DNA from 2 places in the Marichromatium purpuratum 984 genome. Region 1 is predicted to be linked to the other one. Evidence: riboswitches for the same ligand, from Rfam matches in the RefSeq annotation. Region 1 holds a riboswitch; the other holds the start of a gene.
The links. A riboswitch is a leader RNA that binds a small molecule or an ion and turns the genes downstream of it on or off. The one in region 1 is predicted to bind cobalamin.
Positions count from the first base shown of each region.

Region 2: it holds a riboswitch for cobalamin, as region 1 does, so the genes downstream of both, btuB (TonB-dependent vitamin B12 receptor) here and MARPU_RS11555 (MotA/TolQ/ExbB proton channel family protein) in region 1, are expected to answer to the same signal.

Region 1 covers NZ_CP007031.1:2,647,516-2,662,493, forward strand. The annotation lists gene MARPU_RS11530 (SLC13 family permease) at 1-1,642, shown strand, start outside; gene MARPU_RS16770 (ATP-binding protein) at 1,697-3,004, shown strand; gene MARPU_RS11540 (hypothetical protein) at 3,036-3,491, opposite strand; gene cobD (threonine-phosphate decarboxylase CobD) at 3,560-4,615, opposite strand; gene MARPU_RS11550 (energy-coupling factor ABC transporter ATP-binding protein) at 5,113-5,766, shown strand; cobalamin riboswitch at 5,992-6,198, shown strand; gene MARPU_RS11555 (MotA/TolQ/ExbB proton channel family protein) at 6,352-7,008, shown strand; gene MARPU_RS11560 (ExbD/TolR family protein) at 6,998-7,387, shown strand; gene MARPU_RS16775 (ExbD/TolR family protein) at 7,440-7,799, shown strand; gene MARPU_RS11575 (energy transducer TonB) at 8,297-8,635, shown strand; gene cbiB (adenosylcobinamide-phosphate synthase CbiB) at 8,641-9,579, opposite strand; gene MARPU_RS11585 (cytochrome c3 family protein) at 10,079-10,639, shown strand; gene MARPU_RS11590 (c-type cytochrome) at 10,642-10,968, shown strand; gene MARPU_RS16780 (GspH/FimT family pseudopilin) at 11,287-11,856, shown strand; gene pilV (type IV pilus modification protein PilV) at 11,849-12,313, shown strand; gene MARPU_RS11605 (PilW family protein) at 12,310-13,296, shown strand; gene MARPU_RS11610 (pilus assembly PilX family protein) at 13,293-13,796, shown strand; gene MARPU_RS11615 (pilus assembly protein) at 13,799-14,978, shown strand, end outside.
Region 2 covers NZ_CP007031.1:1,038,294-1,053,271, forward strand. The annotation lists gene MARPU_RS04750 (KamA family radical SAM protein) at 1-931, shown strand, start outside; cobalamin riboswitch at 1,050-1,275, shown strand; gene btuB (TonB-dependent vitamin B12 receptor) at 1,456-3,327, shown strand; gene cobT (nicotinate-nucleotide--dimethylbenzimidazole phosphoribosyltransferase) at 3,479-4,537, shown strand; gene MARPU_RS04765 (histidine phosphatase family protein) at 4,531-5,121, shown strand; gene MARPU_RS04770 (adenosylcobinamide-GDP ribazoletransferase) at 5,121-5,870, shown strand; gene MARPU_RS04775 (hypothetical protein) at 5,884-6,285, opposite strand; gene MARPU_RS04780 (hypothetical protein) at 6,470-7,009, shown strand; gene MARPU_RS04785 (coiled-coil domain-containing protein) at 6,997-8,241, opposite strand; RNA gene ffs (signal recognition particle sRNA small type) at 8,506-8,602, shown strand; gene dnaX (DNA polymerase III subunit gamma/tau) at 8,730-10,544, shown strand; gene MARPU_RS04795 (YbaB/EbfC family nucleoid-associated protein) at 10,714-11,037, shown strand; gene recR (recombination mediator RecR) at 11,057-11,653, shown strand; gene MARPU_RS04805 (histidine triad nucleotide-binding protein) at 11,733-12,077, shown strand; gene minC (septum site-determining protein MinC) at 12,272-13,003, shown strand; gene minD (septum site-determining protein MinD) at 13,055-13,864, shown strand; gene minE (cell division topological specificity factor MinE) at 13,868-14,143, shown strand; gene dapE (succinyl-diaminopimelate desuccinylase) at 14,172-14,978, opposite strand, start outside.

The sequences.
Region 1 (14,978 bases):
CGGCATCATGTCCTGGGTGGCGGGGCTGATCATGCGCCTCGGCGGCGCCACCGAGACACGCATCATCCCACTGGTCTCGGGCACCGTCGGGGTGATCTCGAGCTTCATGCAGAACGTCGGCGCCGCGGCGCTGTTCATCCCGGTGGTCGGACGCATCGCCGCGCGCACCCGGCTACCGATCTCGCAACTGCTGATGCCGATGGGCTTCTGCGCCATCCTCGGCGGCACCATCACCATGGTCGGCTCGAGCCCACTGATCCTGCTCAACGACCTCATCCTCCAGGCCAACGACGCCCTCCCCGCCGACAGCGCGCCGCTGCGCACCTTCGCACTGTTCGACGTCGCCCCGATCGGCATCGCCCTGCTGGTCACCGGCATCCTCTATTTCGTCATCGCCGGGCGCCTGGTGCTGCCGCGCGGCGGGAGCGGCGAGACCGAGCTGCACGAGGCCGCGACCACCCGCGCCTATCTCGCCGAGACCTATGAACTCGACGGCTGCGCGGTCCACGAGCTGCGAGTGCCGACAGACAGCCCGTTGGTCGATACCAGCGTCGACGACATGGAGCGCGCTTGGAAGGTACGGGTGGTGGCGCTCGACAAGGGCGACGGGCTCAGGGTCGGCGCCGACGGGGTCAACCGCGCCCTCGGCATCGCCGCCGACACCCGCCTGGCGCTGATCGGCACCGCGCCGGCGATGGACGCCTTCGTCGCCGCCAACCGGCTCGAACGCAGTGCCGAACTCGACCACTTCGCCGAGGTCGTCTCGGAGTCCAGGGCGGGGATCGCCGAGCTGGTGGTGCCGCCGGGCTCGGCGCTGATCGGCAAGAGCGCACGCGACCTGTGGCTGCGCAAGACCTACGGGCTGTCGCTGCTGGCGATCCACCGCGGCGGCAACGTCATCAACTACACCACCGGCGGGGTACGCAACACCCCCTTCGCTGCCGGTGACGCGCTGGTGGTGCACACCACCTGGACCGATCTGGCGCGACTCGAGCGCGACCGCAACTTCGTCGTCGTCACCACCGAGTACCCGCACGAGGCACTGCGCCCGCACAAGGTCCCGGTGGCCCTGGCGCTGTTCGCGCTCACCCTCGGGCTGATCCTGTTCACCGATCTACGCCTGTCGGTGGCGCTGCTCACCGGCGCCGTGGGCATGGTGCTCGCCGGGGTGCTGTCGATCGAGGAGGCCTACGCGGCGGTGAGCTGGAAGACGGTGTTCCTGCTCGCCTCGCTGATCCCGCTGGGACTGGCGGTGGAGCAAAGCGGCACCGCCGCCTGGATCGCCGATCAGGCGCTGGGCGCGCTCGGCACGGTGCCGGTGTGGGTGGTGCAGGCGGTGCTCGCAGTCCTCGCCACCGCCTTCACCCTGGTGATGTCAAACGTCGGCGCCACCGTGCTGCTGGTGCCGCTGGCGGTCAACATGGCGCTCGGGGTCGGCGCCGACCCGGCGCTGTTCGCGCTGACCGTGGCGATCGCCACCTCCAACTCCTTCCTCATCCCCACCCATCAGGTCAACGCCCTGGTGATGGGACCGGGCGGCTATCGAGTGGCCGACTTCCTGCGCGCCGGCGGTATCATGACGGTGCTGTTCCTGGTGGTCTCGCTGACCATGCTGAACCTGGTGTTCACCCACCATCCCTGACCCACGGCCCACAGTCGCGCCGGCCACACCAGGCCGGCGCCCAGCCCCGCGACCATGTCACTGATCAACCGAACCCCACGCTGCCCGACCCACGACTGCCCGCTCGAACTCGTCCTCCAGGGCGAGAAGCGCCTCCCCGGCCACCCGCTGATCGAGGCGGTGGGCGTGCCCATGTACGACTGCCCGCGCTGTCGCGAGCAGGGCGAGCCCTACACCATCGAGGCCGAACCGGCGGCCACCAACGCACTGATCAAGCGCCTCGGGCGTACCCTCGCGCGCAGCCGCTTCCCCGGCGCACTGTTGCGCCCCAAGGTCCGCATCGACTTCAACCCCTGGCAGGCCACCCTCGCGCGCCGCGCCCACGCCAACCCCGAGGGCGCGCCGATCGACCCCGAGGTCGCCCGCGCCGCCGGGCTGACGCCCGAACCCGAGGCCCTCGCCGAGTCGAGCACGACCGAACCGGTCACCCCCGAGGCGGCAAGCGCCGCCCCCACGGTCACGCCACGGCTCGACTGGATCACCCCAGAGCGCCCCCGTCACCGCCTCGACCAACTCATCCTCGACCCCGAGACCCTCACCCGTATCCGCGAGGCGACCAACGTCCTGCTCGCCCAGGGGCTGATCTACGACACCTGGAACCTGGCCGCGGTGGCGCGCACCGGGCGACGCCTGGCGCTCAACTTCTACGGCCCGCCGGGCACCGGCAAGACCCTCGCCGCCGATGCCATCGCCGATCTGCTCGACCGACCGATCCTGCGGGTGAGCTACGCCGAGCTGGAGTCGATGTATGTCGGCGAGACACCGAAGAACATCCAGGCGGCCTTCGCCCGCGCCCGCGAGAGCGGCGCGCTGCTGTTCTTCGACGAGGCCGACTCGATCCTCGGGCGACGGCTGCGCGACATCTCGCAGTCGGCCGACAACAGCATCAATGTCGCGCGCAGCACTACCCTGATCGAACTCGACAACTTCGAGGGCGCGGTGATCTTCGCCTCCAACTTGGTCGGCAACTACGACACCGCCTTCCTGCGACGGATGCTCGCCCATGTCGAGTTCCGGCTCCCCGGCCCCGACGAGCGCGCGCGCCTCTGGGCCGCGCACATCCCCGCCGAGCTGCCGCTGGCCGCGGACGTCGACCACCAGGATCTGGCCGCACACTCCGAGGGCGCCGCCGGTGGCGACATCCAGAACGCGGTGCTGCTCGCCGCCTCCTACGCGGCGATGCGCGCCGAGTCCGAGCAGCGCGTCGCCCAGGCCGACCTGCAACGGGCGATCGACTTCCTGCTGGAAGGCAAGCGGCGCATCCTCGAGGATGCGCCGCCGGCGCACCCCGACAGCTGCGAGATCGGGTTCGAGCGGGGATAGACGGCCGCCCCCCAGCGTGGTGCGGCCGCGCTCAACCGGCCAGCACCAGCGGCGGGCGTGTCGGCGCCGGGCGCCGCGCCGCCACCGGCAGCGGGCACGGCGACGGCGCATGATCGAGCCAGGGCGCCACCCCTGGGTGCAGGGCGCGCGTGGCGCGCGCCACCGCCGGGTCGACCGTGGCGCGCAGCCCGATCTGCCCGGCGGCGACGCACAACCCCACCAACGCGACCAGCACCGGATCACCGTGCCGGGCGAGCCACGGGTAGGGATCACCGAGCAGCGGTATCGCAACCCGCAACAACGGACCCTCGCCGCGCAACCGCACGACCCCGGCAAGCCGCGCCCGCTCGGCGGCATGTCGACCGATACTCAGCAGCACGTCGAGCCGGTGCACCGAGAGCGCCGCGCCGCACGGAGCGCACTCGGGCAACGCGATCCGCTCGCCATCGAGCGCACTCGGTTCGGCGGGCACATCGCTCGGCGTCATCCATACCGAGCGCACCGGCCCATCCCTCGCCACCACCGCGGCAGCGGGTACGCTCAGCCACAACGGCCTCACGCGGAGGCACCCTCGGACACCGCCAGCCCGGCCAGCGCACGCTCCAGGCGACGCCACTGGGCCGCGTCCCCGGGCAGACCGAAGCGCAGGCTCGACGGCTGCTCGAACAAGCGCACCAGGATGCCCTGGCGGGCGAGCGCCTCGTGCAGACGTACTGCCGCCGGGGTCCGCACCCACTGGAAGAGCGCGCTGCCACCGCTCGGCGTCAGCCCGTGACGATCGAGCAACGCCGCCAGTCGCGCCGAGTCGCGCGCCAGCGCCAAGCGCGCCGAGCCCTGCCAGGCGGTATCGAGCAGCGCCAGGCGCGCCAGCTCGCGCGCCGGTCCCGACAGCGTCCAGGGACCGAGCCAGGCGTCGAGACGCTGGCGCAGCTGCGCCTCGGTCCAGGCGAAACCCACCCGCGCTCCGGCCAGACCGAAGAACTTGCCGAGCGAGCGCAGCACCACCAGACCGGGACGGCCCACCGCGTCGAGCAGGCTGTGCTCGGGGGAGACATCCATGAAGGCCTCGTCGACCACCAGCCAACCACCGCGTGCGGCCAGCGCCGCATGCCAACCGAGCAGGGTCTCGCGCGACCAGCGCCGTCCGGTGGGGTTGTTGGGGTTGATCACCACCAGCACGTCGAGCGGCTCGGCGGCGTCGGCCTCGATCCGGCCACGCGGATCGCCATCGGGCAGGCGCACCAACTGGTGACCGGCCCGCCGCCAGCCATGGGCGTGCTCCTGGTAGCCGACCTCGGGCACCCCGACCCGACAGGGCTCACGCAGCTGCGGCAGGCCCTGGATCGCCGCCTGCGAGCCGGCGAGCGCGAGCGCGCCGGGAGCGCCGTAATAGCTCGCCGCCGCCTGCTCCAGCCCATCGCCGGTCTCGGGCAAGCGCGCCCAGAGCGCACGCGGCAGCGGCGGCACCGGCCAGGCATTGGGGTTGATACCGGTCGAGAGATCGAGCCAGTCGGTCAGCGGGATGTCGTAGCGCGCGGCGGCCTGACGCAGCCGCCCGCCGTGTTCGGGACGGGGCAGATCGGAATGGATCGGGACGATGGTGGCTGTCATGCTGAGGCGCGCGGATCGAGGTGGCGATGGCTGGCTGGAAAACAATCGGCCAATCTGCCAGTTGCCCGGGGTTCGTGCAAGCTGGTGGCTGGTCGCGAGCCGCCAGCATCCAGCCCCCAGCCTCCAGTGGGGAAGCTTGGCGCCGCTGGCTGGTGGCTGGCGGCTGATTGCGGGCTGCCAGCTTCCAGCTCCCAGCCTCCAGTGGGAAAGCTTGGCGCCGCTGGCTGGCGGCTGGCGGCTGATTGCGGGCTGCCAGCTTCCAGCTCCCAGCCTCCAGTGGGGAAGCTTGGCGCCGGTGGCTGGTGGCTGGCGGCTGATTGCGGGCCGCCGGCTTCCAGCGCCCAGCCTCCAGTGGGAAAGCTTGGCGCCGGTGGCTGGTGGCTGGTGGCTGGTGGCTGGCGGCTGGTAGCTGGTAGCTGGTAGCTGGTAGCTGGCGACTGAAAGCTGAAAGCTGAAAGCTGATAGCGTTCCCCATCTTCCGTATTCGAGCAAACCGGATGGATCCACTCTTCAGACTCACCGACATCCACTTCGCCTACCCTGGCCGCCCGCCGGTGCTCGCCGGGGTCGAGCTGACGATCCGGCCCGGGGAACGGATCGCCGTCCATGGCGCCAACGGCTCGGGCAAGAGCACCCTGTTGCAGTTGATGGTCGGGCTGTTGCGCCCCGCCGCCGGGACCCTGTTCGCCTTCGGCGCGCCCCGCCGCGTCGAGCATGACTTCCATGCGGTACGTCGGCGCGCCGGGCTGGTGTTCCAGGACGCCGACGACCAGCTGTTCTGTCCCACGGTGGCCGAGGACATCGCCTTCGGTCCACGCAACCTCGGCCAGTCGCCGACGCAGGCCCGGGCGACGGTCGAGCGCACCCTCGCCCGATTGGGGCTCGAACACCTGCACGACCGCGTCACCCACCGTCTCTCCGGTGGCGAGCGTCGACTGGTCGCCCTCGCCGCGGTGCTCGCCATGGCGCCCGAGGTGCTGCTGCTCGACGAGCCGACCAACGCGCTCGACGAACCCACCCGCGCCCGTCTCCTACAGATCCTCACCGACCTCGATCAGACCCTGGTGCTGGTCAGCCACGACACCCCACTGCGCCAGACCCTCGCCACCCATCACTACCGACTCGCCCAAGGACGGCTGGAGGCAGGCTGAGTCGGGCAATCATCTCGAACCACGGCAACGTCGAACCACAAAGGCGCGAAGTACACAAAGGGGTCTTGCTCAACTGCCAGCTCCCAGCTGACAGAGCGGATGGGCATCCACGACTGGAGACCGACGACCGTTCGCTTTTCCCTCCCTTCGCGCCCTTTGTGTCTTAGCGGTTCAGAATCCGTGTCGCCACCGGCTAACCGCTTGACTCACCCTCGACCGGCGGTATGATGCTCGGCCAGCGATGGTTCCCCGCGAGGGGATCAAAAGGGAACACGGTGCGGCCCGTTCGGGCCAAGGCCGTGGCTGCCCCCGCAACTGTCAGCGGCGAGTCCGCGCCCCCTCATGACGCCACTGGTCCGCGCCGGACCGGGAAGGCCGGGCGCCCGACCCCGACCCGCGAGCCAGGAGACCTGCCATCGAGACACCGATCGCCTGACCGTCGGACGGGGTGTGCCGAGGGTGGGACCCCCTGGTGCCGTGCCCGGCCCCGGCGTCCGCTCACCGGGCCGGTCGTGCCAACCGTCCAGTCCCTCCCCCGAGATCCACCGCCCCGCCCAGCAACACCGCCTGGAGGCGCCCGTCGACATGGATCTCGCCAACCTCTCTGCCGCCACGCGAGCCGCGCTCGAATTCGTCCGTGCCGGCGGCCCGGTGATGCTGGTGTTGTGCGCGCTCTCACTGCTCGCGCTCACCCTGGTGCTGTTCAAGCTGCTGCAGTTCGCGCGGTTGCGGGTCGGCGCGCGCGCCTTCATCGCGCCGACGCTCGCCGCCTGCGCCGCCGGACGGCTCGACGAGGCACGCGGCGCGCTCGCCCCCGCCCCCCAGCCGATCGCCGCAGTGCTGGCGGTGGCCATCGACGGTCTGACGCACGGCGGGCGCACCCTGCAGCAGCTGCGCGAGGAGGTGCTGCGCGAGGCCGCGGCCCAGCAGCAGCGGCTCAACGCCCATCTGCGCGGACTCGACGCCATCGTCACCCTGGCGCCGCTACTCGGACTGCTGGGCACCGTGCTCGGCATGATCGAGGCCTTCCGCACCCTCGAGCAGGCCGGCGGACAGGCCAACCCGGCGCTGCTCGCCGGGGGCATCTGGGAGGCACTGCTGACCACCGCCGCGGGCCTGGCGATCGCCATCCCCGCCGCCGCGGCGCTGCACTGGCTGGAGGCGATCATCGAGCGCGCGCGTCACGACACCGAGGACGCCCTGACCCGGCTGTTCACCATGCCGGTGGCCGATGCACATTGAGCCGCTGCGCCGCCGCGCTCGCGGCATCGGACTCGCACCACTGGTCGACGTGGTCTTCCTGCTACTGCTCTTCTTCCTGCTCGCCGCCCGACTCGACCCACTGCAACAATTGCCGATCGAGACCCGTGACGGCGGCGGCGCCGACAGCGCCGCGACCACGCTGCGACTCGATGTCGCCGCCGACGGCGGGCTGCGGCTCGATGGCGCGCCCTGCCCGCCCGAGGCCCTGGTGACACGGCTGCGCGCGCGGCTCGCCGCTGAACCGGGCCACACGCTGGTGATCGTCCCCGAGCGCGAGACACCGCTCCAGATCCTGGTCCAGATGACCGACCTGGCGCGTCTGGCTGGCGCGCAACAGCTCGCCCTGATCGAGCCCTGAGGGCACACGGATGCAGATCCCCGCACCACCCCGCAGAGGCCAGCGCGACCCGATGAGCGGGCTGGTCGACGTCGTGCTCCTGCTGCTGGTGTTCTTCCTCCTGGTCGGCACCCTCGAGCCGCCCTCGCCGCTACCGGTCACGCCCCCCGAGGCCGCGCCGGGCGAGCCCCTGCCCGATGGCCGCCTGCGGCTCGTACTCGCCGCCGACGGCCGGCTCGCCCTCGACGGCGTGCCGATCACCCGCGCGGAGCTGGACGCGGAGATCGCCGCACGCGTGGCAACCGATCCGGGGCGCGGGATCGCCATCGAGGCCGACGCCGACACCCCGAGCGGCGCCCTGCTCGACCTACTCGCGGTATTGCGCGTGCAGGGGGTCGAGACGCTCTCGCTGATCACCCGGGAGTCGCCATGAGCCGGACGACGACCCGCCTGCTGTGGGGCGTGGCGCTGGTCCTGGCGCTGGGCGCGCACCTGGCCCTCGCCTGGCTGCTGCCGCCGCTGCGCGAACCGGCGCTCGGGACGGGCGAGATCCGACTCTCGCTCCAGGGTAGAGGAACGCCCGACACACCCGCCGACACCACCGACGCGGCACCTGCGAGCGCCGAACCGACGCCCCCCCGACCAGCGCCAGCGCCAGCGCCAGCGCCAGCGCCAGCGCCAGCGCCAGCGCCAGCGCCAGCGCCAGCGCCAGCGCCAGCGCCAGCGCCAGCGCCAGCGCCAGCGCCAGCGCCAGCGCCAGAGCCAGAGCCAGAGCCAGAGCCAGAGCCAGAGCCAGAGCCAGAGCCAGAGCCAGAGCCAGAGCCAGAGCCAGAGCCGAGTATCGCGGCGCCACGCGCGAGCGCCAAGCCCCCGCCGCCCATCCGAAGCGAGACGGCGGGGGCGGCCGCACCCGCACGTCCGAACTCGACGATGCACGCGGGCACGACCCCGAGCAAACGCACCGAATCCCGCACCGAGCAGACCGGCGTCGACCGGCCGGCCCGCCCGATCGCCGGCAATCCGCCACCGCGCTACCCTCGACGAGCGCGTCGCCAGGGGGTCGAGGGCCGCGTACTGATCCGGGTCGTGGTCGGTGCCGACGGGCGGGTCGGCGCCACCACCCTGATCGAGAGCAGCGGCCATCGCCTGCTCGACGACGCCGCACTGCGCGCGGTCGCGCGCTGGCGCTTCGCCCCGGCCTGGCAGGCCGGACGCGCGGTCGCGGCACAGCTCACGGTGCCGGTGATCTTCCGTCTGGAGTCGGGCTGAGACCCTCAGCCCAGCGCCGCGAGCCCCAGTCCAAAGGCGAGCGCTACCACCGAACTCCACCCCAGCAGCCGCAGCGCACGCCGCAGATCGACGGCGCTGAGCGCCGCCGGCCATGTCGGATCGCCGAGGAAGCGATCGGTGACCAGGCGCCCGCCGGACCACACCGGTCCGATCAATCGCACCCGCAGCGCCCCGGCACAGGCCGCCTCGCTCCAACCCGAGTTCGGGCTCGGCAGCAGCGCGTGATAGCGCCAGGCCGCGCGCAGCGCCAGGCCGGGGTGCTCGCGCAGCAGCACCGCGGCAAGCGCGACCACCAGCGGCGAGAGCCGGGCCGGGAGCCAGTGCACCAGATCGTCCGAGCGGGCCCCGGCCCAGCCGAAGCGGCGATAGCGCTCGTTGCGATAGCCGACCATGGAGTCGAGGCTGGAAACGGCCTTGACCACCACCAGCCCCGGCACCCCGAACAGACAGAGCGCCCACAGCGGGGTGAGCACGCCGTCGGTGAGGTTCTCAGACAGGCTCTCGATGGTCGCGCGCGTCACCCCGTCGACGCCGAGCGGTTCGACGTCGCGCCCCACCAGCATCGCCAGCTGCGCGCGCGCGCCGGGCAGATCGCCGGCGGCGAGCGGCGCCAGCACCCGCCGACCGTGCTCGAGCAGGTCACGGGTGCAGAGCAGGCTGTAGGCGATGAACAGGTCCCAGCCGAGCGCGAGCGGCGGGTACAGCGCCGCCAGCCCGAAGCGTACGCCCCACCAGGCGACGAGCGCGCCGCCGACCACCAGCAACCAGTGCAGGACGCCGCCCAGATAGCCGTCGAGCCCGCGCGCGAACAGCGCCCGCTCGCAGCGCGCGATCCAGCCACCGAGCAGGCGCACCGGGTGGAGCCGATAGACCGGGTCGCCGAGCAGCGCGTCGAGCAGTACGGCGCCGAGGATCAGCGACATGGCAGCGCCCCCTTGGGCTGAGTGGATCTCGGCAAATGGCGCGGGCAACGGATAATCATCGATGAAGCGGGGGCTCGGATACGGCGCGGCAGGTTAAGCCAGCGAGCCGACCCCGAGCAATGTCAGGTGATCCGGCGAAAAACATCCAAGCGATGATCCCAAGCAATTAAGTAGGTAATTTTCACCGAACCCCGGCGAAGGTCTCCGATCCAATTGATATAGTTCAATTGATATAGTTCAGATGACCGCTCGAGCCGCCGCACTCGACCCGGCCACGCCAACGAGTAGATGCCCTCGTTGCAGCACTGGCATGAGGTCATGCGGACGGACCCGGTCAGCCGTCGCAGGTTTCACCGACCGCCGCGCACTGCAAGACTCCACCGCCCCCTGGGGCGAGCCTTGAAGCTCGACGGAAACGGGACCTGCACCCTGTTTTCGTCGGCTGCCGAGGATGCAGCCGTTCTCCCGCCGACCACGGCGAGGGTTTGTGGAGGAAACGATGAAGAAACGCACATGGCTGCTGCTCGGGAGCGGGGGCGTGCTGCTCCTGGCGGGGCTGGCGAGCGGGAGCTGGATGGTCACCGAGACTGCGCTCCAGGCGACGTCCGACCGTGAATTCTGCAGCAGTTGTCATACCATGGATGCCTTCGTCGCCTCCTACGACCAGGACGTCCACGGCGGCCAGAACCCCCAGGGACTGCGCGCCGACTGCGCCGACTGCCACCTGCCCCACGACAGCCCCACCAATTATTTCGTGCAGAAGGGACTGTTCGGTCTCAAGGCCGGCTGGGGACAGGTGGTCTCGCTCGTCTTCGAGCCCGACTGGCTCACCAGCCTCGAGCAACGCAACGACTTCCTCTACGACTCGGCCTGCCTGAACTGTCACGCCGCGCTCGAACACGCCCCCGAACAGAGCCCGGCCGCGGCCTTCGGACACCGCACCTATTTCGCGCCGGACAACGCCCTGAGCTGCGCCGACTGCCACCCCCATGTCGGCCACAAGGATCTGCGCGCGCACCTCTCCGGCGACGCCCTTCCCACCACCACGACCGAGGAGTGAAGATGCCCGTCCGTGCCATCCCGCTACTGATCGGCGCCACCCTGTTGAGCGCCACCGCCCTGGCCGACCCAAGCGGCGACGCCGCACGCGGCGCCCAGGTCTACGAGGCCAAGATGTGCAACCTCTGCCACACCCTGGGCGGCGAGTCCGGCCCCATGGCCGCACTCGGCGGCACACTCGACCAGGTCGGCGCCGAGCGCAGCGCGCAGTGGCTGCGCGACTACCTGCTCGACCCCACCGGCACCCTGCCTGGCGCGCAGATGCCCAAGACCGAGCTGACGCCGCAGGAACTGGCCGACCTGGTCGCCTATATGCGCTCGCTGCGCTGAGCCGCCCGAGGACATCGGCGCGCGCCGATGTCCGAAACGTTACCCATCATGCAGACGTGCCCGTCCTCATCCGTCATGCTTGATGATCGGGCGCGGGACCCACGATACAAGACACCGGGACCACCCGGTGCGACCGCCCCGAATGGCGCGGGCCGACCCCGCAGACGCACAACCCACCACCGATATGACACCGTGTACAATGAACGACCCGATACCGGGACACTTGGACGTCCCGGTCGCACCAGCAGCAAGGAGGCCGATGTCCGCTCGCCAGCAGTCCATCTTGTCCACCGCCGGAAGCCCTCGCCGGGCATCGCCATGAGCCGGCCCAGCCAGCCGCTGACGCCGGCCCGTCGTCTGAGCGGCGTCACCCTGATCGAGCTGATGGTGACCCTGGCCATCGCCGTCATCCTGCTCTCGCTGGCCGTCCCCGGTTTCCAGCACCTGCTGCAGAACTCGCGACTCACCGGCCTCACCAACAGCCTCAGCGCCAGTCTCCAGCAGGCCCGGGTCGAGTCGCTGAGCCGGGGCCAGACCGTCGCCGTCTGCGCGACCGGCGACGCCGATGCCGATCAGCCAACCTGCACCATCACCACCGACTGGGCTGACGGCTGGCTGGTGTTCGTGCGCGACGATGCCGACACCACCGCAGGCAAGACCGACATCGACAGTGACGGGCAGGCCGACGACCGTCTGCTCAAGGTGGTGCGCCCGTTCGGGGCCGCCACCCTCACCGCCAGCAGCGGCGACCCGATCGTCTTCACCCCACCGCTCGGCGAGGCCGCCGAGACCCGCTTCAACATCCGGGTCACCGACAGCGAGCAGAACTGTCTGCGGGTCAAGCGCACCGGCCAGGTACGATTCCACAAGGGGAGCTGTAATGGCTAGACACCCACGCACCGGTCGCCGCCAGCGCGGCCTGACCCTGATCGAGGTGCTGGTGACCATGGTCGTGCTCGCCGTCGGGCTGCTCGGCTTTGGCGCGCTGCAGGCGCTGACCATGAAGAGCAACCTCGGTGCGTTGCAGCGCAGCTATGCCACCCTGCACGCCCACGACATCATCGAGTCGATGCGCGCCAATCGCGCCGAGCGCGCGAGCTATGCCACCGGATTCACCGACAGCGTCTCCGGCACCTCGGTCAGCGCCCAGGACCTGCAGCGCTGGAAACAGGCCCTCGCCGCCGACCTGCCGAGCGGCGAGGGCCAGATCACCTTCAACGGCGACAAGGTCGAGGTCACACTGCGCTGGCGCGAGACCCGACTGCCGACCAGCGCCGAGGCCGACCCGACGCTGGAGTGGGTCAGCTTCGCCACCGAGACCCTGCTGCCGGAGCCCACGCCATGATCCGTCAACGCGGTTTCAGCCTGATCGAGCTGATGATCGCCTCGACCATCAGCCTGATGATGATCGCCGCGCTCGGCGCGGTGATGGTCAGTACCCGCACCACCCAGCGCACCACCGATACCCTGGCGATGCTCCAGGAGGACGCGCGCTACGCCTTCCTCGCGCTGACCCGCGACGTGCGCATGGCCGGCTACACCGGTGGCTACCAGCTCGACAGCGCCCCCGCGAGCTGGCCGCCCGAGACCACCGACATCGCCAACCCACTGCACGGACTCGACGACGAGCACGACACCATCAACCTCAGCGGACGATTGCGTGGCGACGTCCTTCACATCGTGCGCGCCGACACCGATCATGCGTTCGTGCTCGCCGCACCCTGCGATGTGCATACTGGGAACTTCACCCTGGAGTGCCAGCCCAGCCACTATCCCGTGAAGGACCAGACCTGGATCGCCGCCAGTCCTTATTTCTCCGCGACCTTCAAGGTGAAGTCCACCGACCCGAGCACCGGCTGCGGCACGAACTCGCCGACGACCCTGACCCTGGTCCCCAAGGCACCCACGACCCCCACGACCCCCACGACCCCCACGGACCCCATATACAGCACCGCCTGCGGCTTCGGTGGCGACATCGCCACCCCCAGGCTCTACCCGCTGATCGCCCACAGCTATTTCGTCGGCACCAACGACGAGGGCGAACCCGCGCTGATGGTGCGCCAAGATGACGAGGACACCGAGGTCGTCGAGGGCGTCTCCGACCTGCAGATCCTCTACGGGATCGATGATGACGCGGACAAGAGTGTCAATCGCTACGTCCGCGCCGATCAGGTCAGCAGCGCCACCGATCCCGCGGCGAACTGGGCACAGGTCCTCGCCATCCGCGTCACCCTCACCCTGACCCCGACCAACGACCTCGACGGGACGCTCGACGATCGCACCGTCAGCGGCACCATCGCGGTGAGAAACCGCCTGATCCAGCCATGAGCCCAAATCCTCTCCAACACCGACAACGCGGCGCGGTACTGATCATCGCCCTGATCTTCCTCACCGTGCTCGCCCTGATCGGCACCACCAGCGCCGTACACAACACCCAGCAGGAGCGGATGAGCACCAGCATCCGCAACCACGACCTCGCCTTCCAGGCCGCCGAGGCGGCGCTGCGCGCAGCCGATCGGGCATTGATGGCCGACACCATCAGTGACCGAGACCAGTTCGAGCAGGACCACACCATCGCCCACGATGCCGACAACACGCCCGCCTACCGGCGCGATCGCTTCAACTGGGGCCAGACCCAGGTGGTCAGCGTGAGCACCGCGCTCGACGGTCTCGCCGAACAACCCCGCTACGTGATCGAGCGCCTGCCCGAGGCCCGCTGCGAGCAAAACGCCACCGAGTCCTGCCCCTACTACCGGGTCACCGCACGCGGGGTCGGTGCCGACCCCGCTTCGGTGGTCATCCTGCAGAGCCTGTATCGACTGGAGTAAGTATGTGCACGCGATCCCCACAACGACTGCGCGGGCTGCTGCTCGGACTGCTGCTGGCGGCCACGGCGGCACCGGCGATCGAGATCTCCGACATCCCGCCCTTCCTCATCAGCGCCGGCGTCGAGCCCAACATCCTGCTGACCATCGACGACTCGGGCAGCATGAGCTACGGCTATGCACCGGATCAGCGCGATAGCGAGGACTTCGAGGAGCGCTACTTCAAGTCGAGCGACTACAACGGCATCTATTACGACCCCGAGACCACCTATACCCCGCCGAGCGATAGCGACGGCAACCCCCTGCCCTCGTCGAGCGATACATCGACCCCGGAGCGGGCACTCGCCACCGCCTACCGCAACGGCTACGAGCCGGACCACGGCACACGCGACCTGACCGACAACTATCGTCCGACGCGGAGGTTGACGTGGCGCTACGGCAACCGGCTCGAGGAGAGCTGGATGCCGCATTATTCGAACGAGGTCTACACCAGGCGATACAGCGACTACTACGGCTGGCGCGACGACGACGACGACGACGACGACGACGACGACGACGACGACGATCATGGTGGCAGATGGAGCAATGACGTTCGTGCCTACTACTACCGCTTCGAGCCGGGCAACCGGCGCTGCAACGGCGAACTCGACGACAACGACTGCTACACCCTGGTTCAGGTCGACGAGGACTCCGGCCCCGACGGCAGCGACGAACGCCGGAACTTCGCCAACTGGTACGCCTTCTACCGCTCGCGCAACCTCGCCACCATGACCGCAGCGACCCTGAGCTTCGCGCGGCTCGACGACAGCGCGCGGGTCGCCTGGCAGACGCTCAATCAATGCCCGCTCGACAGTTACAGCAACTGTCGTGGCACGCGCCGGCAATTCCGGCGTGGCGACAACCGCATCGACACCTTCAGCGGCACCCACCGCGAGAACTTCTTCGACTGGGTCTCCCAGATCCAGACCAATGGGGGCACCCCGCTGCGCCCAGCGATGTATCGCGCCGGTGACTACTTCACCACCAGCGAGCCCTACGAGGACCAGTCATCGGGACGGAACGGCGAGGCCCACGGTTGCCGGCGCAACTTCCACATCATGATGACCGACGGTATCTGGAACGCCAAGGACGAGGGCCACGGCAACAACTTCTCCGGCGCGGCCAACGCCACCAATCGCAACTGGA
Region 2 (14,978 bases), 1.6 Mb from region 1:
CTTCTGCTTCCGCTGGGCGCAGTTCGTCGGCGACAAGTCGCTGCGCATCGCCTCCAACGAGGCCTCCGGGCTGCACGCCTATCTGCGTCAGCACTCGCAGGTCACCGATTTGCTGATCACCGGCGGCGATCCGATGGTGATGAAGACGCGCCATCTCGAGGCCTATCTCGAACCGCTGCTGCGTCCCGAGTTCGACCACGTCCAGAGTATCCGCATCGGCACCAAGGCGCTCACCTTCTGGCCCCAGCGTTTCGTCGGCGACGCCGACAGCGATCAGCTGATGGCGTTGCTCGAGCGGCTGGTGGCCCACGGCAAGCACGTCGCGCTGATGGCCCATACCAACCACTGGCGCGAACTCGAGACCGATACCGCCCGCGAGGCGATCGCGCGGTTGCGCGCCACCGGCGCCGAGATCCGCAGCCAGGGGCCGCTGCTCGCCCACATCAACGACGACCCCGAGGTGTGGACGCGGATGTGGCGCACCCAGGTGCGCCTCGGCATCATCCCCTACTACATGTTCGTGCAGCGCGACACCGGCGCCCAGCACTACTTCGAGGTGCCGCTGGTGCGCGCCTGGGAGATCTATCGCGAGGCGATCCAGGGCGTCTCGGGGCTGGCCCGCACCGCGCGCGGTCCGAGCATGAGCGCGGGGCCGGGCAAGATCGAGATCCAGGGCGTGACCGAGGTCGCCGGCGAACGGGTGTTCGTGCTGCGCTTCCTCCAGGGGCGCAATCCCGACTGGGTCAACCGGCCCTTCTTCGCCCGCTTCGACCCCAAGGCGACCTGGCTCGATGATCTGGTGCCGGCCTTCGGCGAGGATCGCTTCTTCTTCACCGACGAGTATCTCACCCGCTGGCCGAGCGCCCAGGCGGCGCGGATCGAGTCGGTCCACGCGCCCGAGCCGGCGTTGCCCGAGGCCTCGGGACTCTGAGCGCCCAGCGGCGACCGGTCGCGAGGGCCGGCGCCGTCCTTCCCGCTTGACCCCGGTCAGTCCGCCCGGCCCGGTGCGCGGCACGGGCGTTGACTTGGGTCGCCCGATCGGACTTAATCGGCGCCCTCGATTCCGCGGTGGCCCCTGGACCCAGTTCCCGGGGCTGAAACGGGAAGACCGGTGCGCCGATCGTCCGCGATCGGTCAGTCCGGCGCTGCCCCCGCAACGGTAGACGAGTCAGGGCGCGACCTGATGCCACTGTGTCGATCACGGGAAGGCGTCGCGTCCGGGGCCATGCCGGCCCGCTCGTGAGCCCGGAGACCGGCCTCGGAATCACTGGTCCTGTCGTGCCCGTGAGCAACGGTCTGGCGGGTCCGTCAAGCCGGGGCTGCGTGGGGAGGCCGGGCGGCGATCGTGACCCGTCGCGCGTCCAGCGCGTGGCCGGTGGCGCCTGCCTGCCGAGCATCCAGCCCCTCTCTGTTGTCGACCCCTGCGGGTGTGCGGGGTCCTGTGAGGAGCATGTGATGAAGAGTCCCTTGATGCTGGCGGCGCTGGCCGCGCCCTTGAGTGCCCAGGTCCTGGCCCAGACCGATTCCCAGGTGTTGGAGCCGACGGTGGTCACCGCCACCCGTACCGCTGAGCCGGCGGGCGAGACCCTGGCTACGGTGAGCGTGATCGATCGCGCCGAGATCGAGCGGCGTCAGGCCCGTTCGGTGCCCGATCTGCTGCGCACCCTGCCCGGCGTGAGCATCGCCCAGAGCGGCGGTCCTGGCCAGTCGGCCTCGGTGATGCTGCGCGGCACCAACGCCGATCACGTGCTGGTGCTGGTTGACGGCGTGCGCGTCGGCTCGGCGACCCTGGGCACGACCTCGCTGCAGGACCTGCCGGTCGATCAGATCGAGCGCATTGAGGTGGTGCGCGGGCCGCGTTCGAGTCTCTACGGCTCCGAGGCCATCGGCGGTGTCATCCAGATCTTCACTCGTCGTGGCGGCGGCCCGCTCACCCCGCGCTTCAGCGTCGGTGTCGGCGAGCTGGGCACGGCAAGCGTCTCCGGCGGGCTCTCCGGCGGCGGCGAGCGCGCCTGGTTCAATCTCGGCGCCAACTTCGAGCAGACCGATGGCATCAACGCCTGCGCCGGTCGCCCTTTCCCCTATGCCGGCTGCGGCGTCGATCAGCCCGATCGCGACGGCTACAGCAGCCATGGCGTCAGCGCCCGCGCCGGTTATGCCTTCAGCGAGCGCGCCGAGGTCGAGTTCCATCTGCTCAGCGCCGAGAGCGCCAACGACTTCGACGGCTCGGTCTTCTCCGGCAACCAGGCCCGTGCCTCGCAGCAGGTCTTCGGCGCCAACGCCACCCTGCGCCCGCTCGATGCCTGGACCCTGACGCTCACCGCCGGGCGCAGCTGGGACGATTACCGGGTGTTCTACGACGATGCCGCCGCAGCGGTCTTCGAGCAGTTCGTCGACCGTTTCCAGACCGAGCGCGACAGCCTCTCGCTGCAGAGCGATGTCACCATCGCCGCCGGGCAGCTGGTGAGCCTCGGGGTCGACTATGTCGACGACCGGGTCAGCGGGACCGTCGACTATGCCGAGGACGCGCGCGACAACCTCGGCGTGTTCGGTCAGTACCAGGGCAGCTTCGGCGCCTTCGATCTCAAGCTCAGCCTGCGTCAGGACGACAACCAGCAGTTCGGCAGCCACACCACCGGCAGCGCCGCGCTCGGTTATCTGTTCGCCAACGACATCCAGGTCGCGCTCTCCTACGGCACCGGCTTCAAGGCGCCGACCTTCAACGAACTCTACTACCCGGGCTTCGGCAACACCGCGCTCGATCCCGAGGAGTCCGAGAGCATCGAGCTGATGGCCAACGGCCCGCTGCCGCTGCCCGGGCGGATGCGCGGCGACTGGCAGCTGAGCCTTTACCAGACCGAGATCGACGACCTGATCGCCTATGACTCGGCCACCTTCGCCCCGGCCAACGTCGACTCGGCGCGGATCCGCGGCCTCGAGGCCGCGGCTGATGTCCGTTGGGACGACTGGACGCTGGCCGGCAACCTCACCCTGCTCGATCCCGAGAACCGCTCCGAGGGCGCCAACGACGGCAACCTGTTGCCGCGCCGCGCCGAGCAGAGCCTGCAGCTCGATCTCGATCGTACGTTCGGGCGCTGGCGCGCCGGCGCGACCCTGCAGCTGGTCGGCGAGCGCTACGACGACCTCGCCAACCAGGTCGATCTCGACGCCTACGCGCTGCTCGACCTGCGTCTCGAGTATGCCTTCAACCCGGCGCTGCGCCTCCAGGGACGGCTCGCCAACGCCCTCGACGAGACCTATGAAACGGCCTATCTGTACAATCAGCCCGGTCGCGCGTTCTATCTGACCCTGCGCTACCAGCCCTGACCCGGTGCGGTGACCGCCCCGGCGCGGGGCGGCCCGGCCCGTCGAGCAGATCCGCCATGTCCTCGATCCCTTTCCGCCGCCCCGTGCGGTATTCGACCCCGTCGCGCCGGTGCTGCGCGACGCCCATCGCTCCCATCCATGAGGTGCGCCCATGACCCCGACCCTCGACTGGCTCGCCGAGCCCTGTCCCCCGATCGATCAGACCGCCGTGCAGCATGCGCTGGCGCGTCAGGACCAGCTCACCAAGCCGCCGGGCTCGCTCGGTCGGCTCGAGGAGCTGGCGGTGCGTCTGGCCGGGCTGCAACGCACCGCCACCCCGGAGGTCGATCCGGTGCGGGTGCTGCTGTTCGCCGCCGATCACGGGGTCGCCGCCGAGGGCGTGTCGCGCTATCCCCAGGACGTCACCAAGCAGATGGTCCGCAACATCGCCAACGGCGGGGCGGGGGTCGCGGTGATGGCCAAGGCGGTCGGGGCCGGGCTCGACATCATCGAGCTGGGCCTGGCCACCGGCTCCGAGGTCGTCGAGGGCGTGCGCTCCGAGCCCCTCGGGCCGGGGAGCGGCAACATCGCCCGCGAGCCGGCGATGACCCCCGAGCAGCTTGCGCGGGCGCTTGACATTGGGCGCGACGCGGTCGATCGCGCCGTCGACGCAGGCGTGCGCCTGATCATCGGTGGTGAACTCGGTATCGCCAACACCACCGCTGCCGCAGCGCTGGCCTCCGCGCTGCTCGATCGCGCCGCCTCCGAGGTGGTGGGGCCGGGCACCGGGCTGGACAGCGCCGGGGTCAACCGCAAGGCCGAGGTGGTGGCGCGCGCGCTGGCGCTGCACGCCAGCGAGCCGCGCGCGCCGCTGGAGATGCTGCGCCGACTCGGCGGCTTCGAGATCGCCGCGCTCACCGGCGCCTATCTGCGCGCCGCCCAGCGTGGCGTGGCGATGTTGATCGATGGCTTCATCGTCTCCTCGGCGGCGCTCGCCGCGGTGCGTCTGCAGCCCGCGGCGCGCGACTGGATGCTGTTCTCGCATCGCTCGGCCGAGCCCGGTCATCGGCTGATGATGGAGGCGCTGGAGGCCGATCCGTTGCTCGATCTCGGCTTCCGCCTCGGCGAGGCGACCGGCGCCTGCGCCGCGGTGCCGCTGCTGCGTCTGGCCTGCGCGGTGCATCGCGACATGGCGACTTTTGACGAGGCCGGAGTGAGCAACGCGTGCTGAGCCTGCGCGGCCGGCTGATCGACCTGCTGCGTCACGGCGAGGTCGAGGGCGGGAACCGTCTGCGCGGCAGTTGCGATGATCCGCTGAGCGCGCGTGGCTGGTCGCAGCTGCGCGCGGCCACCGCCGGGCTCGACGAGCCGCGGCTGGTGGTCAGCTCGCCATCGCTGCGCTGCGCGGCCTTCGCCCGCGAGCTGGCCGCACGGCGCGGGCTCGAGCTGGTGCTCGAACCCGCGCTGGCAGAGCGTCACTTCGGCGATTGGGAGGGGTGCTCGGCCAGCGAGCTCCCCGAGGATGAACGCTGGCGGCTGTGGGATGATCCGCTCGGCTTCACCCCGCCGGGGGGCGAGCCGATGCCTGACTTCCTCGCCCGGACCCGCACGGCCTGGCGCGCGCTGCTCGACGGCGGCGGGCCGGACGCGCTGGTGGTGACCCACGGCGGGGTGATTCGCGCGATCCTCGCCGAGGTGCTGGAGATGCCGCCGCGGGCGATGATCCTGCTCGAGGTCGTCCATGCCGGGCGCAGTCGCGTCCGTGTCCCACCCTCACCGGGCCGCCCCAGCCTGGTGACCCATCGAGGTCCCTGATGTCCCATCTCGTTCCCTTCTATGCCGCCGGGCGGCTGTTGACCCGGCTGCCCTTTCCCGACCCCGGCGTGGTCGACCCCGCCGACCAGGGCCGCTCGGTGGCCTGGTACCCGGCCGTCGGGCTGGTGCTCGGCGCGCTGCTCGCGCTCGCCGCGCTCGCCGCGCAGCACACCGACCCGCTGCTCGGTGCGGCGCTGCTGCTGGCCTTCTGGACCTGGTCGACCGGCGGGCTGCACTGCGACGGCCTGGCCGACAGTGCCGACGCCTGGATCGGCGGGCTCGGCGATCGTGCCCGCACCCTGGAGATCATGAAGGACCCGCGCAGCGGGCCGATGGCGGTGGCGGTGCTGGGGCTGGCGCTGCAGCTGAAGTGGAGCGCGCTGCAGCTGTTGCTCGATGTCGAGGCGGCCTGGCTGCTGCTCTGGGTGCCGCTGCTCGCGCGCGCGGTGTTGCCGCCGCTACTGCTCACCACCGCCTATGCCCGCACCCAGGGCATCGTCAGCGATCAGGTCGCCCATCTCGGGCGCACCTGGGCCTGGGTGGCGAGCGGCGCGGCCTTCATCGGCTGTGTGCTGATGCTCGGCGGACTGGGTCTGGTGCTGGTCGGGTGCGCCCTGGCGGTGTTGTGGCTGGCGCGCCGCGCCATGCTCGCCCGGCTCGGCGGCTTCACCGGGGATACCGCCGGTGCCCTGGTCGAGCTGACCGAGATCGCCCTGGTGGTGCTCGCAGCGCTGCTGCTCGGCGGCTGAGCGGCGCCGCGGCTCAGCGTGCCAGCTGGTGCGGGTCGGCGGCGCAGGCCTCGCGGCATGCGCGATGGCGGTTGGCGCAGTAGCCGTAGAGGTTCTCGGCGCACGACCACCAGGGGTAGCCGCAATCGAGTTCACCGTTGAATGTGCCGACCTCGCTGAGACACCAGCGATAGTCGCGGAAGGCCTCGGTATGGCCGGCCTCGCAGTCGCGATAGTCGGCGCGGGCGTGCTCGCGACAATGCGCGCGGGCGCTGTCGCACTGGCCGATACAGGCGGCGATGGCGAGCTGACGGGGCAGGGGCTGGTCCTTCAGCAGCGGGTCGCTGCAGGCGCCGAGCAGGCTCAGCGCCAGGGCCAGCACGACACCACGTCGCGATCGACGAAAGGGATGCGGTGACGATTGGCGCAGTCTCATCGGGAGGCTCCGGGGATGTGACGGTCGCGCCTCGACCCTGGCGCGGTTGCGGTCACTGTAGCGGCAATCGCGCCCCGGTGCATCCGCATGACATACAATGGGCGCTCGGGGGCCGCGCCTGACCGCGGTCGGTCGAGGGTCGAGGCGGGCGCGCGCCGCGCCGCCGTCGCCGAGGGAGAACGCCATGTCCAGAATCGTCGTGCCCGTTGTGTTGCTCGGTCTGCTTGCGGGGTGTGCGCTGATCCCGCCGCAGCGTCTCGGCGGGATCGCCGTCGAGGTGCCGCCGGAGGAGTACGGCAGGCGGCTGTGCGAGCACCTCGAGATCGAGGTCTATGCCACCTGTGTCAGCCAGGTGATCGACAATCTCGACCGTCCCCGTCCCGAGGTGCCCTCGCCGGGTCGTTCGACCTCGGGGCCGGTGGTGGCGGTGGTCGACGGCGAGGTATTCAGCGGCGACTATCGCTCGACCCTGTTCACCGGCGAACTGAATCTGACCAGCCCGAAGACCCGCTGTCGCGGTGGTTACAGCGCCTTCTCCGGCGATCCGGCCGCGATCTACGAATTCCACTGCGAGGACGGGCGCAGCGGCTGGGCGGATCTGGTGCGCGATCTCAGCGGTCGCAACGGTATCGGCCGACTCGCCTTCAGCGACGGCGCCGCCGGTCAGCTGGTGTTCGGTCACGCCCCGTTGGGCAGCGCCGAGCCCTATCCCTATCTGCCCTGATCGGGGCCGCGCAGACGCTCGGTCAGGCGCAGCATCTCGCGCTCCATCTCCAGGTTCTCGAACGGGCGCAGCGTTGGGAGCTGACGCTCCATCAGTGCCTCGAGCAGGCGCTGGCTGGCACGCACCAGCCCCACCAGCTCGCCCGAGAGGCTGACCGTCTGATAGGTGTTCCAGGCGGTGGCGATGTCGCCGGCGAGCTGCGCGCGCGCGGTGCGAATCTGGCGTGCCTGGTCCTCGAGATAACCCCGATAGACCGCCGCCGCCTCGCCGGTGACGCGCTGCGCCTCGAGGTTGGCCTCGAGCAGCGCGGCGCGCTCGGGGTTCTGCGCCTTGAGCGTGCGGGTCTCGGCGGCGAGCGTGCGGGCGCGCTCGGCGATGGCGTCGATGCGCGGCAGGTAGTCGTCCTCGATCTGGTGCTCGATACGGCGGTGGAGGTGCTCCAGGGTCTGCAGCAGCACCACGTAGAGTCCGTAGTAGCGACGCGCGCTCTCCAGATCCTCGCCACTCTCGGCGACCAGCGCCTCGAGCTGTTCGGTGAGGGTGCGGACGTTGTCGAAGAGGATGCCGAGTTCGACGACGTTGTCGCCGACCACGGTCGAGAGCAGGAAGCGGACCTGCTCGTCATCGATGTCCAGCCCCATGGCACGCAGCTCGGCGGCGAAGCCGCGCTCGATCGCGGCGATCTCGGCCTCGACTTCGGTGATCTCGCGCTGGTCGCGGGCGATCGCCGCGGCGTGGTCGGCGCGGGTCTTGAGCAGGGTCGATTGTTCGGGGGCGGTGAGCTGCTGCTGTCTGGACTCGGCGATCTGGGCGCGCAGCTCGACGATACGGGCGTTGAGCTCGCGGATACGCGCACGCTGGGCGAGCGCTGGCGAGACCGAGAGCAGCGCGACGGCGCGATCGAGCAGGGCGTCGATCTCGGCCTGGTTGGAGTTGCGGTCGGGACCGAACCAGGCGCGCTCGGGCAGCGTCGCCTGGCGCTCGGTGAGGGTCAGCGCCTCCTCCAGCTCGGGGCGCGCCCGCTCCCAGGCGCGACCGAGGTCGGCGCCGTCGTCGCCGAGTAGTCGCCGGGCGTCGGCCGCAGCCTGATCGGCGAGCTCGCGCGAACGTTGCCACCACGCGGCGGCGGTGCTCTGAGCGCGCTCCCAGGCATCGGTGTCGGGCTCCTGCGCTAGGCTCGGCGCGGGCAGGGCGAGTGCGAACAGCAGTGGGGTCAGCGAGATCGGGCGCATGGCGGTCGGGGTCGGGCGGTTGCGGAACTCGTCCCACTCTAGCAGCGCCGCGCGCGCTTGCCGAGGCCAGCTATCAGCCGCCAGCCGCCAGCCGCCAGCCTCCAGGGCTGTAAGCTGATAGCTGTCGGCTGGTAGCTGGTAGCTGGTAGCTGGTAGCTGGTAGCTGGTAGCTGGCTCCCGGTTTGTCTTCCGTGGCGCACTTTGTTAATCTCTCGCGCTCTTGTCGTCATCGTCTGATGGTTGCAAGAGCGTTATGGTGACCCGTGTCGGTCCCCTCGCAACGTGAGATCGTGAACCCGGTCAGGCCCGGAAGGGAGCAGCCGCAGCGGTTGAAGCGTGTGCCGGGGTGTGGCTGGCGCGGGTTGCCGCCCCAGATTCCGCGCTGACGCCGGCCTCGGTCCGCGACGCCAGACGCCACCCTTAGGAAGCTCCCCGCGCTCGCCCGCGTGCGCGCCCTGCAACAGAGTTTCGACCGATTCGAGTCGCGCATGTCCTACCAGGTGCTCGCCCGTAAGTGGCGCCCCAAGTCGTTCGACGATATGGTCGGCCAGCAGCATGTGGTGAGGGCGCTCGCCAATGCGCTCGATCGCGGCCAGCTGCATCACGCCTATCTGTTCACCGGTACCCGCGGGGTCGGCAAGACCACCCTGGCGCGCATCCTCGCCAAGTCGCTCAACTGTGAGCAGGGCGTGAGCGCACATCCCTGTGGTCAGTGCGCGACCTGTCGCGAGGTCGATGCCGGGCGCTTCGTCGATCTGATCGAGGTCGACGCGGCCTCGCGCACCAAGGTCGACCAGACCCGTGAACTGCTCGACAACGTCCCCTATGCCCCGGCGCACGGTCGCTACAAGGTGTATCTCATCGATGAGGTGCACATGTTTTCGGCGCACAGCTTCAATGCCCTGTTGAAGACGCTCGAGGAGCCGCCGCCGCACGTCAAGTTCCTGCTCGCCACCACCGATCCGCAGCGTCTGCCGGTGACCGTGCTCTCGCGCTGTCTGCAGTTCAACCTGCGCCGTCTGCTGCCCGACGAGATCGGCGCGCACCTGCGTCATGTGCTCGAGACCGAGGGGCTGGCGTTCGAGTCCCCGGCGCTGGCCCAGCTCGCGCGCGCCGCCGATGGCAGCATGCGTGACGCGCTGAGCCTGCTCGATCAGGCGATCGCCTTCGGCGGCGGTCAGCTGGTCGAGGCCGAGGTGCGCGCCATGCTCGGCACCCTCGACGGCGAGGTGGTGCTGGCGCTGGTCGAGGCGTTGGCCAGCGGCGACGGTGCCGCGCTGCTCGCCGAGGTCGAGCGCGTCGCCGCGCTCACCCCCGATTACGCCGAGTTGCTGCGCGAGCTGATCGCGCTGCTGCATCGTCTGGCGCTGGTTCAGCAGGTGCCGCGGCTGCTTGCCGCCGACGATCCCGATGGGGACCGTCTCGGCGCCCTCGCCGCGCGCCTCTCGCCCGAGGACGTGCAGCTCTACTACCAGGTTGCGTTGACCGGGCAGGGCGATCTCGCCCTCGCGCCGGATCCGCGCGCCGGACTCGAGATGGTGCTGCTGCGCGCGCTCGCCTTCCGCCCCGCCTCGCCCGCCGGGCAGCCCGACGGCGCACCCGCTGCGCGTCGGCCTCCCGATCCGCGTCCCGCCCCCCCGGCCGCACCCCGTCAGAGTGCGCCAGCGCCGAGCCGTGGCCCGAACGCCTCTGGTACGCCACCCTGGGAGGTTGCCGCCCCGGCGCCGCTCCCGGCTCCCGAGCCATCGGCGCCTGCGTCCGTTGCGGCGGTGCCTGCTGCGCCCTCGCCGGACAGTGCGCCCGCCGCTGGTGTGCCGCCTTGGGAGGTCGCCGACCCGAGTCCGATCTCCGAGCCGTCGGCGCCAGCGCCCGCTGTATCATCGCCGCGCGCGCCTGTCACCGCCCCCCGTCCCGACCTCCGCTCCCCGGCGCAGTGGCAGCAGCTCGTCGCCGGGCTGCGGGTGCGTGGGATCGCCGGCGAGCTGGCGCACAACTGTGGTTTTCTCGACTGGGCCGATGGCCGCCTGCTGCTGAGTCTGGACCCGGCGGTCGAGCATTTGCGTGTGCCTACGGCCGAGAGCCGTTTGCGCGAGGCGCTCGAGGGCGCGCTCGGCGAGCCGGTGCGCCTCGAGTTCCAGATTGCCCGCCCCGAACAGGAGACACTCGCTCAGCGTCGCGTGCGTGAGGCCGAGGCGCGCCAGCGCGCGGCCGAGGAGACGATGTACGCCGACCCGGTGGCCGAGCGGATGCGCGAGCAGCTCGCCGCCGACTGGGTCCCGGGCAGCATCGAGCCGCAGGGCTGAGTCACGCGCATGCCGGGCGCTGGCCGTTGTGATGCCTCCCCGCGTCCGCTCGAGCCATGTATCCTTGCGTCCGGCACGCGACGCGTGCGCCACTGCGAGCGTCGCGTCATGCGTTGTCCCCGCCGGGGGCGCGATGTCCCCAATCACCCGTCAACGAGGTAGATCCAAGATGAAAGCTGGACTCGGTGGCCTGCTCAAGCAGGCGCAGAAGATGCAGGAAGAGATGCAGCAGGCGCAGGCACGCCTGGCCGAGGAGGAGGTGACCGGCGAGGCCGGTGGCGGTATGGTCAAGGTGACCATGAACGGCAAGTACCAGACCAAGCGTGTCGAGATCGATCCCTCGCTGCTCGGCGACGACAAGGAGATGCTCGAGGACCTGATCTCGGCGGCGATCAACGACGCCACCCAGCGTGTCGCCGAGAAGATGAAGGAGACCATGTCGTCGGTGACCGCCGGCATGCCGCTGCCTCCGGGCATGAAGTTCCCCTTCTGAGTCCGTTGGTCGAGCGCGCATGAGCGAGCGGGCCCTGCTCGATCAGCTGATCGATGCGTTGCGCTGTCTGCCCGGGGTCGGGCCGAAGTCGGCGCAGCGCATCGCCTTCCACCTGCTCGAGCGTGATCGCGAGGGCGGGGCGCGGTTGGCGCGGGTGATGGCCGAGGCGATGACTCGTATCGGTCACTGCGATCGCTGTCGCACCCTGACCGAACGCGAGCGCTGTGCGATCTGCGCCGATCCCCACCGCGATGCCGGATTGCTGTGCGTGGTCGAGCAGCCCTCCGAGGTCGTCGCCATCGAGCAGGCCACCGACTTCGGTGGACGCTATTTCGTCCTCGGCGGGCGGCTCTCGCCGCTCGACGGGATCGGTCCGGCCGAGCTGGGACTCGACCGGCTCGAGGCGCTGCTGGCCGAGGGCGTGGTGCGTGAGCTGGTGCTCGCCATCAGCCCGACGGTCGAGGGCGGAGCGACGGCGCAGTTCGTCGCCGAGCTGGCCACGGTGCAGGGCGTCGCGGTCACCCGGATCGCCCAGGGCGTGCCCCTGGGCGGGGACCTTGATGCGCTCGACGGCGGCACCCTGGCGCTCGCCCTTGCCGGGCGCCGCGCCTTCTGAAGGGACCGGCGGGCCAGAGCCGCGCCGGTCATCCGCCCCCGAGCGGGGCGATATCTCGATCTTGGGAGCGAACATCAGGATGACCGATACCATCTTCGGCAAGATCGCCCGCGGCGAGGTCGAGGCCGACCTCGTCTACGAGGACGAGGACGTCGTCGCCTTCCGCGACCTCAGTCCGCAGGCGCCCACCCACCTGCTGGTGATCCCGCGCAAACCGATCCGGACTCTCAGCGAGGCCGGTGCGGAAGATGCCGAACTGCTCGGCAAGCTGTTGCTGGTCGCCGCCAAGGTGGCCGAACAGGCCGGGATCGCCCGGGGTGGCTATCGCACCGTGATCAACTGCAACGCCGGTGCCGGGCAGACGGTGTTCCATCTGCACCTGCACGTGCTCGGTGGTCGCGCGCTGCAATGGCCGCCAGGCTGAGGGCGGTGGGCTGACGGGGCGTCGCGTCATACCGCCGGCTGGCGGATCCATGACGACGCTTCGTCCCTCTCACTCTATGCCGGCGCGCGTCGAACGGGTAGCATTGCCGCTCGACAGGGTGGTCGTCCGCGCTGCAGCGGCCGGCGGGACTACAGCATGGAGACCTGGGGGCGCGAGACGCTCGAGATCACACTATGGCAGCGAATCCACAATCGCTCGAAGGTGAGGCCGCAGCGGCCTTCGAGCTCAAGGCGGCGGGGTTCACCCTGCCGATCTTCAGACTGCTCGGTGACGACATGGAAGCCGTGGCCAATCAGCTCAGCGCCAAGGTCGGCCAGGCCCCCGACTTCTTCCGCAACACCCCGATCGTGATCGATCTCGGCGACTTTGCCGGCGGCGAGGTCGAGTTCCCGCTGTTGGTGGGGTTGTTGCGTGGTTACGGCATGATCCCCTTCGGTGTACGGGGCGGCAGCAAGGCACAGCACGCCAGCGCCGAGACCATGGAGCTGGCGGTGCTGGGCGAGAGTTATTCGCGTGCCGCGCGGGCGGGTAGCGCCAACGCCGAGGGTGCCGAGCACGCCGCCGCCGAGGAGCCGGCGCGCGCCTCGATGCTGGTGGCCCGTCCGGTGCGCTCCGGGCAGCGTCACTATGCCGCCGGCGGCGACCTCTCGGTGGTCGGGGCGGTCAGCTCCGGGGCCGAACTGATGGCCGACGGCAACATCCATGTCTACGGCCCGCTGCGCGGTCGCGCGATGGCGGGTGTCAACGGTGACCTGGAGGCGCGAATCTTCTGCCAGGACCTGCAGGCCGAGCTGGTCGCCATCGCCGGCCACTACCGGGTGAGCGAGAACATCCCCGCCGAGCTGCAGGGGGTCCCGGTGCAGATTTTTCTCGATCAGAAGATCCTGCGCATCGAGAAACTGTGAATCGATCCGGGGACCGACGAACGGAACACTCCCCATTAGGAGGCTGCAACTTTGGCGAGAATCATCGTAATCACCTCGGGTAAGGGCGGGGTCGGCAAGACGACCACTGCCGCCGCGCTGGCCATGGGACTGGCCCAGAAGGGTAAGCGCACGGCGGTGGTCGACTTCGACGTGGGGTTGCGCAACCTCGACCTGATCATGGGTTGCGAGCGACGCGTCGTCTATGACTTCGTCAACGTCATCAAGGAGGAGGCAACCCTCAACCAGGCGCTGATCCGCGACAAGCGCAGCGACCACCTCTACATCCTTCCGGCCTCGCAGACCCGCGACAAGGACGCGCTGGCCAAGGACGCGGTGGGGCGAGTGCTCGAGGAACTCTCCGACAGCTTCGACTTCGTCGTCTGCGATTCGCCCGCCGGGATCGAGCATGGCGCGACCATGGCGATGTACTATGCCGATGATGCCATCGTGGTCACCAATCCAGAGGTCTCCTCGGTGCGTGACTCCGATCGCATGCTCGGTATCCTGTCGAGCAAGTCGCGCCGCGCCGAGAACGGCGAGGAGCCGATTCGCGAGCACCTGCTGCTGACCCGCTATGATCCGCGTCGGGTCGACAACGGCGATATGCTCAGTGTCGAGGACGTGCAGGAGATCCTGTCGTTGAGCCTGCTCGGGGTGATCCCCGAGTCCAAGGCGGTGCTGAGCGCCTCCAACGCCGGTGTCCCGGTGATCCTCGATCGTGACAGCGATGCCGGACAGGCTTACGCTGACACGGTATCGCGCTATCTTGGGGAGGATATCCCGCACCGCTTCACCGAAGCGGAGAAGAAGGGCTTCCTGAGCCGTCTATTCAAAGGGTGACCCATGGGCCTACTCGACTACTTCCGCTCCTCGCAGCCGAAGGGCTCCGCCAACGTTGCCAAGGAACGGCTGCAGATCCTGGTGGCGCACGACCGGGCCGCGCGCGACCGCCCCTCCTATCTGCCCAAGCTGCAGCAGGAGATCATCGACGTCATCCGCAAGTACGTCGATGTCGACATGAATGCGGTCTCGGTCAACTACGAGCAGGAAGACGCCCACGAGGTGCTGGAACTCAATATCGTGTTGCCGGAGGCGGCGCAGCAGCGGCTGGCGCCCTGAGCGCGCGCCGCTGCTGTCTGTTTGAGTCTCAGGCCGCGTTTCCCAGCAGTCGTTCGAGAATGCCGGCGTAGACGTCGCTGAGCTGGTCGAGTTCGTCGACCCCGACGCACTCGTTGATCTGATGGATGGTGGCGTTGCGCGGCCCCAGTTCGACCACCTGTGCGCCGCTCGGGGCGATGAAGCGCCCGTCCGAGGTGCCGCCAGCAGTCGACAGCTCGGTGGTGATGCCGCAGTGCTCGGCGATCGCCGCGCGCGCGGCCTCGACCAGCGCGCCGCTGGGGGTGAGGAAGGGTTCGCCCGAGAGTCGCCAGTCGAGCGCGTAGTCGAAGCCGCCGGCATCGAGAATGGCGGTCACTCGTCGCTTGATGGTGGCCGCGTCGAGTTCGGTGGAGAAGCGCAGATTGAATTGCGCGGCGAGTTCGCCCGGCACCACGTTCTCCGCCCCGGTCCCCATGTTCAGATTGGCGATCTGCAGGCTGGTCGGCGGGAAGTGATCATTGCCCTGGTCCCATGTCTCGGCGGCGAGATCGGCCAGCGCCCGGGCGCTCTCGTGGAAGGGGTTGCGGGCGAGCGCCGGGTAGGCCACGTGGCCCTGCTTGCCGCGCACCTTGAGAAAGCCGCTGATGCTGCCCCGGCGCCCGTTCTTGATGGTGTCGCCGAGCTGTTGACTGCTCGACGGCTCGCCGACCAGCGCGTAGTCGATGTGCTCGCCACGTGCGTCGAGACGGCGCATCACCTCCACCGTACCCGCGGTCGCGGGCCCTTCCTCGTCACTGGTGATCAGCAACGCGATCGATCCACGATGATCGGGGTGATGCGCGACGAACGCCTCCAG